DNA from 3 places in the Streptomyces sp. NPDC004732 genome. Region 2 is predicted to be linked to each of the others. Evidence: riboswitches for the same ligand, from Rfam matches in the RefSeq annotation. Region 2 holds a riboswitch; each other region holds the start of a gene.
The links. Region 2 has a riboswitch for cobalamin ahead of ABZV77_RS26815 (prenyltransferase/squalene oxidase repeat-containing protein). Riboswitches for the same ligand answer to the same signal wherever they lie in the genome.

Region 1: linked by a shared signal. The riboswitch ahead of ABZV77_RS39375 (energy-coupling factor ABC transporter permease) and the one ahead of ABZV77_RS26815 (prenyltransferase/squalene oxidase repeat-containing protein) in region 2 are both predicted to bind cobalamin.
Region 3: linked by a shared signal. The riboswitch ahead of ABZV77_RS36345 (ABC transporter substrate-binding protein) and the one ahead of ABZV77_RS26815 (prenyltransferase/squalene oxidase repeat-containing protein) in region 2 are both predicted to bind cobalamin.

What each region holds. Positions count from the first base shown of each region.
Region 1 is NZ_JBEXJR010000021.1:19,896-23,472, reverse strand. It holds gene ABZV77_RS39385 (PTS sugar transporter subunit IIA) at 1-20, shown strand, start outside; gene ABZV77_RS39380 (PTS ascorbate transporter subunit IIC) at 78-1,652, shown strand; cobalamin riboswitch at 1,823-2,007, shown strand; gene ABZV77_RS39375 (energy-coupling factor ABC transporter permease) at 2,037-2,783, shown strand; gene ABZV77_RS39370 (energy-coupling factor ABC transporter substrate-binding protein) at 2,783-3,151, shown strand; gene cbiQ (cobalt ECF transporter T component CbiQ) at 3,158-3,577, shown strand, end outside.
Region 2 is NZ_JBEXJR010000009.1:43,993-47,569, reverse strand. It holds gene ABZV77_RS26820 (SCO2322 family protein) at 1-274, opposite strand, end outside; gene ABZV77_RS26815 (prenyltransferase/squalene oxidase repeat-containing protein) at 271-1,494, opposite strand; cobalamin riboswitch at 1,617-1,751, opposite strand; gene ABZV77_RS26810 (MBL fold metallo-hydrolase) at 1,776-2,831, opposite strand; gene ABZV77_RS26805 (aldehyde dehydrogenase) at 3,034-3,577, shown strand, end outside.
Region 3 is NZ_JBEXJR010000016.1:130,237-133,813, reverse strand. It holds gene ABZV77_RS36350 (iron chelate uptake ABC transporter family permease subunit) at 1-827, opposite strand, end outside; gene ABZV77_RS36345 (ABC transporter substrate-binding protein) at 878-1,921, opposite strand; cobalamin riboswitch at 1,986-2,172, opposite strand; gene ABZV77_RS36340 (VOC family protein) at 2,180-2,650, opposite strand; gene ABZV77_RS36335 (helix-turn-helix domain-containing protein) at 2,655-3,515, opposite strand.

The sequences.
Region 1 (3,577 bases), on a different contig from region 2:
GGGACACCTACGACGTCTGATCTGAGGCCCACGGACCCGAGAGAACCGAGAGACCGGGCAAGGAGAAAGAACCCACCATGGACTGGCTCGTGTCGACCGCCGAGTTTCTCGTCAACGAGATCCTCAGCCAACCCGCCTACCTCATCGGCCTCATCACGGCCGCGGGCCTGATCGCGCTGAAGAAGTCCGCCGGGCAGATCGTCGGCGGAGCCATCAAGGCGACGCTCGGCTTCCTGCTGATCGGGGCGGGCGCCACCCTCGTCGTCGGCGCGCTCGCCCCGCTCGGCGAGATGATCCAGGGCTCCACCGGGGCACACGGCGTGATCCCCACCAACGAGGCGATCGTCGGCATCGCCCAGGAGCAGTACGGCGCCCGCGTCGCCTGGCTGATGATCCTCGGCTTCGCCATCAGCCTGCTGCTCGCCCGCTTCACCCCACTGCGCTATGTCTTCCTGACGGGCCACCACATGCTGTTCATGGCGACCCTGCTGACGATGGTCCTGGCCATCGCGGGCCAGTCGTCATGGGTCGTGGTCGTCGTCGGCGGTGTCCTGCTCGGCATCCTGCTGGTCGCCATGCCCGCCTTCGCGCACCCCTGGACCAAGCGCGTCACCGGCAACGACAGCGTCGCCATCGGCCACTTCGGCACGGCCGGGTACATCGCGGCGGGCGCCACGGGGCAGCTGGTCGGCCGTCGCAGCCGCAGCACCGAGGAGATGGACCTCCCCGAAGGGCTGCGCTTCCTGCGTGACTCCATGGTCGCGACCGCGCTGTCCATGGTGCTGATCTACCTGATCATGTCGCTGGTCTTCCTCGGGAAGGTGGGCAAGGAAGAGGCGTTCAAGGCCTTCGGCGAGAACGGCGCGGCGGGCGCGGGCGGCGTCGGCGACTACGTCATGCAGTCCGTCATGCAGGGCCTCCAGTTCGGCATCGCCGTCGCCGTGATCCTCTTCGGCGTCCGCACGATCCTCGGCGAACTCGTCCCGGCCTTCCAGGGCATCGCCAGGAAACTGGTGCCCGGCGCGGTGCCCTCCCTCGACGCGCCCATCGTCTTCCCCTACGCACAGAACGCCGTCCTCATCGGCTTCATCTCCAGCTTCGTCGGCGGCCTCGTCAGCCTCGGCCTGCTCGCCTGGATCTTCCACCCGGCCTTCGGACTCGCCCTCGTCCTGCCAGGACTGGTCCCGCACTTCTTCACCGGCGGCGCGGCCGGGGTCTACGGCAACGCGACCGGCGGCCGCCGCGGCGCGGCGCTCGGCGCCTTCGTCAACGGCGTCATCATCACCTTCCTGCCCGCGCTGCTCCTGAAGGTCCTGGGCGCCTTCGGGGAGGAGAACACCACCTTCGGGGACGCCGACTTCGGCTGGTTCGGCACACTCGTCGGCTATGCGGCCAAGACGGGGGAGACCGGCGGGGTCGTCCTGATGCTGCTGATCGGCGTGGCCGTCCTCCTCGGCGCGATCGTCGTACAGAAGCGCGTCGTGGAGACCGGCTGGGACCCCGGCGCCCGCCGTGACGCACTGCTGCCGCCGGACCCGGACCGCGCCGCGGAGAAGGTTCCGGCCGCCGCCGGATCCCCCGTCGCGTATGCGAAGATCGCACCCCCGCGCGGAGCGCCGAAGCCGCCCCCGCCGCCGGACGCCCGGACCTGACGGCTCCAGACCCGCTTCTGCGCCCCCTGTGCGCCCCCCTTCCGCGTCCGCTCCCCACCGCCTGCCACTTCCGCACACAGCCTCTGAACAGGGGCGCACGCGGTGGTATGCGCGCTCGCGCGTGCCACCGGCGCAACGAGCCCGCAAGTTGTCAGCACGTCCGTTGCGCACTAATGTCGCCACGCCTTGGTGAACGGGAAATCCGGTGTGATGCCGGTGCGGCCCTCGCCACTGTGATCGGGAAGTCCGGCTCCAGCCCTCGCGGCAGCCACTGGGTACTCACGTGCCCGGGAAGGCGGAGTCCGGTCGGTACGACCCGTCAGCCAGGAGACCGGCCAAGGCGCGTTGTCCATCCACGAGGTGCTGGAGAGGGTCTGCCGAGCCATGCACATAGCCGAGGGTTTCCTCCCACCGGCGCACGCGATCGCCTGGGGCGTAGCGTCCGCGCCGTTCGTCGTACACGGAGTCCGCTCCCTGACCCGTGAAGTCAAGGAACACCCGGAGAGCACCCTGCTCCTCGGCGCCTCCGGAGCCTTCACGTTCGTCCTTTCCGCCCTGAAGATCCCTTCCGTGACGGGCAGTTGCTCGCACCCGACGGGAACCGGACTCGGGGCGATCCTGTTCCGACCACCGATCATGACGGTGCTCGGCACCATCACCCTGCTCTTCCAGGCGCTGCTGCTCGCCCACGGCGGGCTCACCACCCTGGGCGCCAACGTGTTCTCCATGGCGATCGTCGGGCCCTGGGCGGGATACGCGGTCTACCGGCTCCTCAAGCGGTACGACGTGCCGCTCATGGTCGCCGTGTTCTTCGGCGCGTTCGTCGCCGACCTGTCCACGTACTGCGTCACCAGCGTCCAGCTGGCCCTGGCGTTCCCCGACCCCAGCAGCGGCTTCCTCGGCGCCCTGGGCAAGTTCGGCGGCATCTTCGCCGTCACGCAGATTCCGCTTGCGGTCAGCGAAGGACTGCTCACCGTCCTGGTGATGCGGCTCCTCGTGCAGTCGAGCAAGGGCGAACTCACGCGCCTCGGCGTGCTGCTGCAGCGCAAGCAGACGGACGTGACGACCAAGTCGACCGAGCCGACCAAGCCGACCGAGCCGACCGAGACACAGACGGGGGCCAGTGCCTGATGAGCCGCAACGCGAAGATCAACACCCTGCTGCTCCTCATCGTGGCCGCGCTCGCCGTGCTGCCGATCGCGCTGGGACTCGGCGACGACGAGGAGGAGCCGTTCGCCGGGGCCGACGCCCAGGCCGAGACGGCGATCACCGAGATCAAGCCGGACTACGAGCCGTGGTTCTCGCCGCTGTACGAACCCCCGTCCGGGGAGGTCGAGTCGGCGCTCTTCGCCCTGCAGGCCGCCCTCGGCGCGGGCGTCCTCGCCTACTACTTCGGGCTGCGCAAGGGCCGCAAGCAGGGCGCGGAACAGGCGCGTGCGGAGCGGGCGGCCGAGCCGGTCGACGCGGACGGTGCCCGGGCCGAGACCGAGCAGGTCTGACCCGGCGTGCTGCCCATCGACGCGGCGGCGCACAGCAGTCGCTGGCGCCGCCGGCACCCCGTGGACAAGGCCGTGCTCGGGCTCGGCCTCACGATCCTCGCCATCTCGCTGCCGCCCTGGCCGGGCGCCGTCCTGGTCCTGGCCGCCGCAGTCGTCCTGCTGCTCGGTCCCGCCGGTGTGCCGCCCCGCAAGCTGTGGCGCGCCTACCGGGTGCCGCTCGGCTTCTGTGTCACCGGCGCACTCACCCTGCTCGTCCAAGTCGGCGGCCCCGACGGGTTCGTGACCTTCGCGGAGGGCGGCCCGGCGCGGGCGGGCGGGCTGCTCCTGCGGACCTCCGCCGCCTCGCTGGGCGTGCTGCTGTTCGCCTTCACCACACCGATGTCGGACCTGCTGCCCCGCCTGGTGAAAGCGGGCGTGCCCGCACCG
Region 2 (3,577 bases):
TGCAGAGGTCCGCGAAGTCGGCGGGGCCGCGGGGCTTCGCGGAGTCCTTCGAGTCGTCGGAGACCGAGAAGCGGAAGCCCTGCACGTCGCCGTCCTCGGGGGTCGCGGTGCCGGGCCCCTGGGTGGCGTACGTCCACTGCTCGCCGTCCCGCTCCCAGAACGACCAGTAGCGGTAACCGGCGGCCTGGGCGGGCGCGGCGGCGAGGGCGCACAGCAGCGCGGCGAGGAACGCCACGACCACCGGGCGCCCGCGCCGCACACGGCCCCGTGTCACTGCTTCTTCTTGCGGTTGCCGCTGTACAGGAAGCCGATGCCGATGCCCGCGACCATGCCGACGCCGATGATCCACCAGACGCTGACGCCGCCGTCGTCGTCCTTCTCGTCCGCGTCCGACGCGGACGGGGACTTCGACGCGGTCTCCGGGGCCGGGCCCGTGGCGTTCAGCTGCTTGACGAGGTCGGCGCCGCCGAAGTCGCGCGGGTCCATGCCTGCCGCGTGCGCGGCGAAGATCAGCTGGGAGTAGGCGGCGGGGCCCGACTGCTTCGCCCAGTCCGCGGAGTTCTTCGCGAGCCAGTCGGCGGACGCCTCGGCCCGCTCGCTCTGCCCGGCGGCGGCGAGGGCGAGCACGGAGTCGGCGGTGTTGCCGAAGTCCGGCTGGTCCGTGGAGCCCGGCATCGACGACATCAGGTGGTCGTCGGTCTTGCCGAGGGTGTCGAGCAGATAGCCCACGCCGTTGCCCGCGGCCTGCGCGGCGGTGTCCGGCTTCGCGCACTTGGGCGCGGCGGTCTCGGACTTCTTGGGGGCGGAGACGACGAGGCCCTTGCCGAGGCTGCCGAGCACACCGGCGGCGGTGGCGTCGGCGTTCGGCGAGAGCTTGCCGGACTTGGCGTCGGCGAGGCCGAACGCGCCGCCGTCCTTGTCGCAGTCCATGGCGAGCTTCGGCAGCGCGTCGTAGGCGGACTTGCCGTCCTGGGACTTCATCGCCGCCGGGTTCTGGCCCGCCGCGACGAGCGCGCCGACCACGATGCCGGTGGAGTTCGCGTCGCTGGGCAGCCCCGGGTTGTAGCCCCAGCCGCCGTCCTTGTTCTGTACGGACTTCAGCCAGTCGACGCTCTTCTTGACCGTCTTGTCCTGCTTGCCGAGCGCGGCGAGGGCCTGCACGGCGGCGGCGGTGGAGTTGCTGTCGACCGCCGTCTTGGAGTTGCAGGGCTCGGTGGCGTCCGCGCGGTACGCCGCGAAGCCGCCGCTCGCGCACTGCTGGCCGGTGAGCCAGTCCACCGCCTTCGCGGCGGGCTTGACGCCCTCGGTGTCCTGGGCGAGCAGGGCGTACGACTGGCGGAAGACACCGTCGAACTTGGGGTCGGTCTTGCCGTAGAGGCCCGAGGGGAGCGCGGCCGAGGGCGACGGCGTGTCGTCCGCGAAGGCGACCGGTGCTGCGGCCGGGCCGAACACGGCGACGGCGGCCAGAACCGCTGCGCTGCGACGAACGTTCATGATGCGGCGGGTTGCCTCTCCCTGCGGGGAGCGGGGCGGCACGGACCATGCGAGCACGGCTACCGGGCGGCTCCGGCTCCGTATACCTCGACGGTGCCGCTCATCGGGGGCCCCGATGAAGCGAGCCGGTCACGTTCCGCGCCGGGCATTCCGGCTCACGGGTCCCGAAGGTCGGGGCCCGTACACGGCTGCGGGTCAGCGCCGGATTCGCACCGGCTTCCCCCTTGGCGGACGTGAGGACGACGCGCTCACTCTACCGGCCGGTCCGCGCACCTCCCGGGTCACACCGCCACGAACGTGACCGGGTCGCTGCCCGGCACGGCCTCCGCGCGCCCCAGCTTGACCAGGCGCCGCACATGGGCCTCGGCCTCCGAGACGGCGATGGTGCGCGAGCCGTAGGGGATCTCGGCCCAGGGGCGGTTCCACTCCATGCGCTCGGCGATCTGCCAGGGGGTGAGGGGCTCGGCGAGCAGGGTGCGGAGTCCGGTCAGGCGCTCCTCGTGGTGGGTCAGGAGCTCGTGGACGCGGGCGGGCGCGTCGGTGAACGTGCGCTGGTGGGCGGGCAGGACCTCCGCGGGGCCGAGGCGGCCGACGCGTTCCAGGGAGTCCAGGTAGTCGCCGAGGGGATCGGTGACGGTCTCCGAATCGGGGTCCTCGTACAGGCCGATGTGCGGGGTGATGCCGGGCAGCAGGTGGTCGCCGGAGAAGAGGCGGCCGTTGCCGCGCAGGCCCGCCGGGTGGTCCTCCTCCAGATGGAGGCAGACGTGGCCCGGCGTGTGGCCGGGGGTCCAGATCGCGCGCAGGCGGCGGCCGGGCAGGGCGAGGAGCTCGCCGGGGGTGATGGAGCGGTCGGGGAGGGCGGGGGCGAGGCCGGGGAGCTTGCGGGGACGGCCCTCGTCGCGGGCCAGGACCAGCGGGGCGAGGTGGTCGGCGGGCGCGCCTGCGGCGGTGAGCTTGTCCACCAGGTACGCGTACCAGCGGTCCGGCGGGTTCGAGCGGGTGCGGCGGACCACGGACGCGTCCGCGTCGTGCATGGCGAGCCACGCCCCCGAGGCGTCCCGGACCTTGCCGGAGAGGCCGTGGTGGTCGGGGTGGTGGTGCGTGATGACGACGCCGTGCACGTCGGCGACCGCGACGCCGCAGGTGGCGAGCCCGGCGGTGAGGGTGTCCCAGGACGTCGGGTCGTCCCAGCCGGTGTCGACGAGGACCGGTCCCGCGTCGGTGTCCAGGAGGTGGACGAGGGTGAAGCCGAGGGGGTTGTCGGGGATCGGGACCTTGATGCTCCAGACGCCGCCGCCGTGCTCGATCACCGGCGGGTCCGTCACCTGCGGGGTCATGAGGGCCTCGTCTCTGTTCGCCGGGTGCCACCACTATAACTAGAACTAGTTCCAATAGTCGCCCAAGTCGACTGTCTGGAGGCTGTGTTACCCCTTCCGTCCGTGGACTCCACGAACTAGAACTGGTATCAGTTCTGAAACCGTGTCAGGAAACCGGGTCGGGAAACCGCGTCGGGAAGCGCTCCGCAGGAGGCAGTCAGCCATGACCGAGCTCGTGGAACACGGACAGCTGTTCATCGGCGGGGAGTTGGTCGACCCGCTCGGAAAGGACGTCATCGACGTCGTCTCTCCGCACACCGGAGAGGTCTTCGCCCGGGTGCCGCACGCGGCGCCCGCCGACGTGGACCGCGCCGTCGCCGCCGCCCGCAAGGCCTTCGAGCACGGTCCCTGGCCGCGGATGACCCTGGACGAACGCATCGAGATCATCGCGAAGATCAAGGACGGATTCGCGGTGCGCCACGAGGAGATCGCCCGCGTCATCAGCTCCGAGAACGGCACCCCCTACACGTCCAGCGTGATGGTGCAGGCCCTCGCCGCGATGATGGTGTGGGACGCGGCGATCACCGTGGCCCGTGACTTCCGGTACGAGGAGCAGCGCGACGGCGTCCTCGGCAAGCTGCTCGTCCGGCGCGAACCGGTGGGCGTCGTCGCGGCCGTCGTGCCCTGGAACGTCCCGCAGTTCACCGCCGCCGCCAAGCTGGCGCCCGCGCTGCTCGCCGGCTGCCCCGTGATCCTCAAGACCTCCC
Region 3 (3,577 bases), on a different contig from region 2:
CCGACGACCGCGCGGGCCGCGTGCGGCAGGACCAGGCCGACGAAGCCGATGGCGCCCGCCGAGCTGACCAGGGCCGCCGTGAGCAGCGCCGTCGTGCAGAGCAGGACGAGGCGGGTGCGGGCCACCCGGACGCCCAGCGCCGCCGCGGCCTCCGGGCCGAACGCGAAGGCGTCCAGCGTGCGGGCGTGGCCGAGGCAGACGACCAGCGCCGCCACGAGCACCGCGCCGCACAGCCACACGTCCGTCCAGCCGACCCCGCTGAGCGAGCCCAGGAGCCAGAACAGCACGCCGCGCGTCGTCTCCGCGTCGCCCGCCGTGAGGACGACGAACGACGTCAGCGCGGAGAAGAGCTGCATGGCCGCGACGCCGGACAGCACGACCCGGTCCGTGGTGTCGCCGAGGGTGTGGCTCAGGAGCAGCACGAGCGCGAAGGAGCAGAGCGCGCCCGCGAAGGCGCCCGCGGAGACCGACACCACTCCCCCGCCGACCCCGAGGACGACGACCGCGACCGCTCCCGTGGACGCCCCGGACGACACCCCGAGCACGAAGGGGTCGGCGAGGGGGTTGCGGAGCAGGGACTGCATGACCGCACCGCAGACCGCGAGGCCCGCGCCGCAGACGGCGGCGAGCACGGTGCGCGGCATCCGCAGGTTCCAGACGATGCCGTCCCTGATCGGGGTGAGCGGGCTCTCGCCCCAGCCGAGGTGGGCGGCGACGGTCGACCACACGTCGGACACGGAGATCTCCGCGGGGCCGATGGTGACGGCCACGGAGACGGAGAGGAGGAGCGCGGCGGCCCCGGCGAGCCACAGCAGCCCCTGCCGCACGCGGGCGGGGGCGGCGCCGGTGACACTGCCCGTGTCCGGCGCGGCCTCCGTCACTTGACGAGTCCGAACTTCCGCAGCCCGGCGGCCACTTGCTCGATGCCGTCGACCGTGCGGATCGTGGGGTTCATGGCCTGGCCGCTGAGCAGGACGTACCGCTTCTTCTTCACGGCCGTCAGGTTCTTGGTCGCCGGGTTGGACTCCAGGAACTTGATCTTCGCCGCGGCGCTCTCCGCGGACTGCGACTTGCGGGTGAGGTCGCCGATGACGAGGACGTCGGGGTCGCGGTCGGCGACGGTCTCCCAGTTGATCTGGGGCCATTCCTCGTGGGTGTCGTCGAAGACGTTCTTCGCGCCGAGTTCGCGGGTGATGATGCCGGGGGCGCCGCAGCAGCCCGCCAGGTACGGGGCGTCGGAGTTGGCGAACCAGTACATGAGCTTGGTGCCGGAGGCGTCGGCGGTGTTGATGTCCTTGGTGGCCCTGCCGACCCGGCGCTTCATGTCGGCGATCAGCTGCTCGCCGCGCTTCTCGACGTGGAAGACCTTCGCCAGGTCGCGCACCTCGCCGTAGACGGTGTCCATGGTGAGGGTCTTGACGCGCTTGCCGTCGCCGCCGCCGTCGTTGTCCTTGCCCGCGCAGTCGGTGGGCGAGACGTAGACGGGCACGCCGAGCTCGTCGAACTTCGCGCGGTCGGCGACGCCGCCCTTGCCGACCGTGTAGAGGAAGGAGGCGCTGACGAAGTCCGGCTCCTTGGACAGGACCTTCTCCAGGGACGGGTAGCGGTCGGCGAGCCGCTCCACCTTCGCGTTGTCCTTCGCCAGGTTCTCCAGGACCGGGTCGGTCCAGGTGCCGGTGCCCACCATGCGGTCGGCGAGGCCGAGGGAGAGCAGGATCTCCGTGGAGCCCTGGTCGAGGGAGACGGCCCGCTGCGGGGGTGCCCCGACCTTCGCGTCCTTGCCGCAGGAGGTGACCGTGACCGGGTAGCCCTCGGTGCTCTGCTGCCCGGACTGCGATGTCTTCTGCGCGGAGCCGCCGCACGCGGTGAGCGCGAACAGGCAGGCACAGAGGAGGGCGGATATACGGGCTGTCGAGGACACGTGATCCCTTGGGTGTCACGGCTCATACGCGGAGCCTGGCCTGCGTCGTGACCTCCGCCGCAGGGTGAGCGGGGAGGGCGCCAGCAGGTCTTCGGACTCGGGGATCGGCCGGGCGGGGCGCCTTCCCGGGCGTCCTGTGACGCCCAGTGGCCGTGGCCCCGCCCGTCCCCCTCACCGCTGCGCGTCAGCTCCGGATTCGCACCGGATTCCCTGGCCCAGGTGTGGGTTTGACTGGCTTGCGCAAGTTATCACGCGAGTTCACGCGGTCGGCCCGGGCGTCGTCGCGGTGGTCGGCGCGGGCCTGGGCTCGCCGCGGTACGTCCCGAAGGACCAGCGGTTGCCCTCCGGATCCTCGATGCCGAATTCACGGCTTCCGTAGGGCTTGTCCTCGATCTCGCTGATCACCTTCACACCGGCCTCGGCGAGCCTGCGGTAGAGGTCGTCCACGTGGTCGGTGACGACGTAGGCGCCCGCGGTGCCGGGCCTGCCGCAGGTCGCCTCGTCGGCCGGGTCGTACGAGCCGAGCATGACCCCACCGCCCTCGGGCCAGTCGAGCTGGGCGTGGGCGACCCGGCCCTCGTCCTCGTAGACGGCGGTGCGCAGGAAGCCGACGGTGCCGACGAGGAAGTCGATCAGGGCGGGGGCGTCCTGGGCCTGGAGGCCCGGCCAGATCGCCGGGGCGGGCGTGCTGAGCTGCTGTTCTTGCGTGGTGTTCCGGTTGGTTTCCATGGCTCTACTCTTCGCCCCGGCCGTGCGCCCCGGCTTGGATATTCCGGCACTCTTCGGCCAGCCAGCGGGTGGGGGTCTCGCCGGTGTACTGCCGGAAGTCGCGTACGAGGTGGGAGTGGTCGTAGTACCCGGTGTCGGCCGCGACCCCGGCCAGGTCCGGCGGGGCGCCCGCCGCGACGGCGCGGGTCACGGTGGCCTTGGCGTGCTGGAAGCGCATCAGGCGGGCGGCCTGCTTGGGGGTGAGTCCCGTCTCGGCGCGGAACAGCGCGGTCAGCCTGCGCTCGCTGAGCGCGACGTGCCGGGAGAGGCCGCCGAGGGTGCCCGCGCCCCGGTGCCTGGCCAGCCACGCCCAGGCCTCCGCGACCTCGGGGCGGACGGATCCGGCGGCGCGGTCCGTGGCCGCGCGCCGCCTCAGGTAGGCCGACAGGAGGGCGAAGCGCTCCTCCCAGCGGTCCAGCTCGCACAGCCGCTCGCGGATCTCGGCGGCCGGGTCGCCGAGGACGTCCGTGCCGCCGACGACGAGCTGCCCGGTGAGCCCGGCGGCGGGCAGGCCGAGGAGGGCGCGGGCCGCGAGGGGATGCACGGCGAGCTGGATGCCCGCCTCGTGCTCGGGCTGGACGACGTACGCGGGGCTCTGGTGCAGGCCGCCCACGATGATGTCGGTGCGCGTCGCGTCCGGTCCCGTCGCCCGGTCCGGGGTGCTGCCGGTGGCGATGGTCCCGTCCAGGGAGAAGATCACCGTCAGATACGGCGAAGGGAGCCCCCGGTGCAGCCCCGGCCGCTGCCCCGCGGTGCGGTAGCCGACCGCGGAGACGACCATGCCGTCGAGCCGTGGAGCGGCGCGGACGAACTCACGGGAGTCCATGGGCCCAGTATGCGCGGAACCCTTCTGCTACCCCTGTTCACCCGCCCCATGCCACCGCGCCA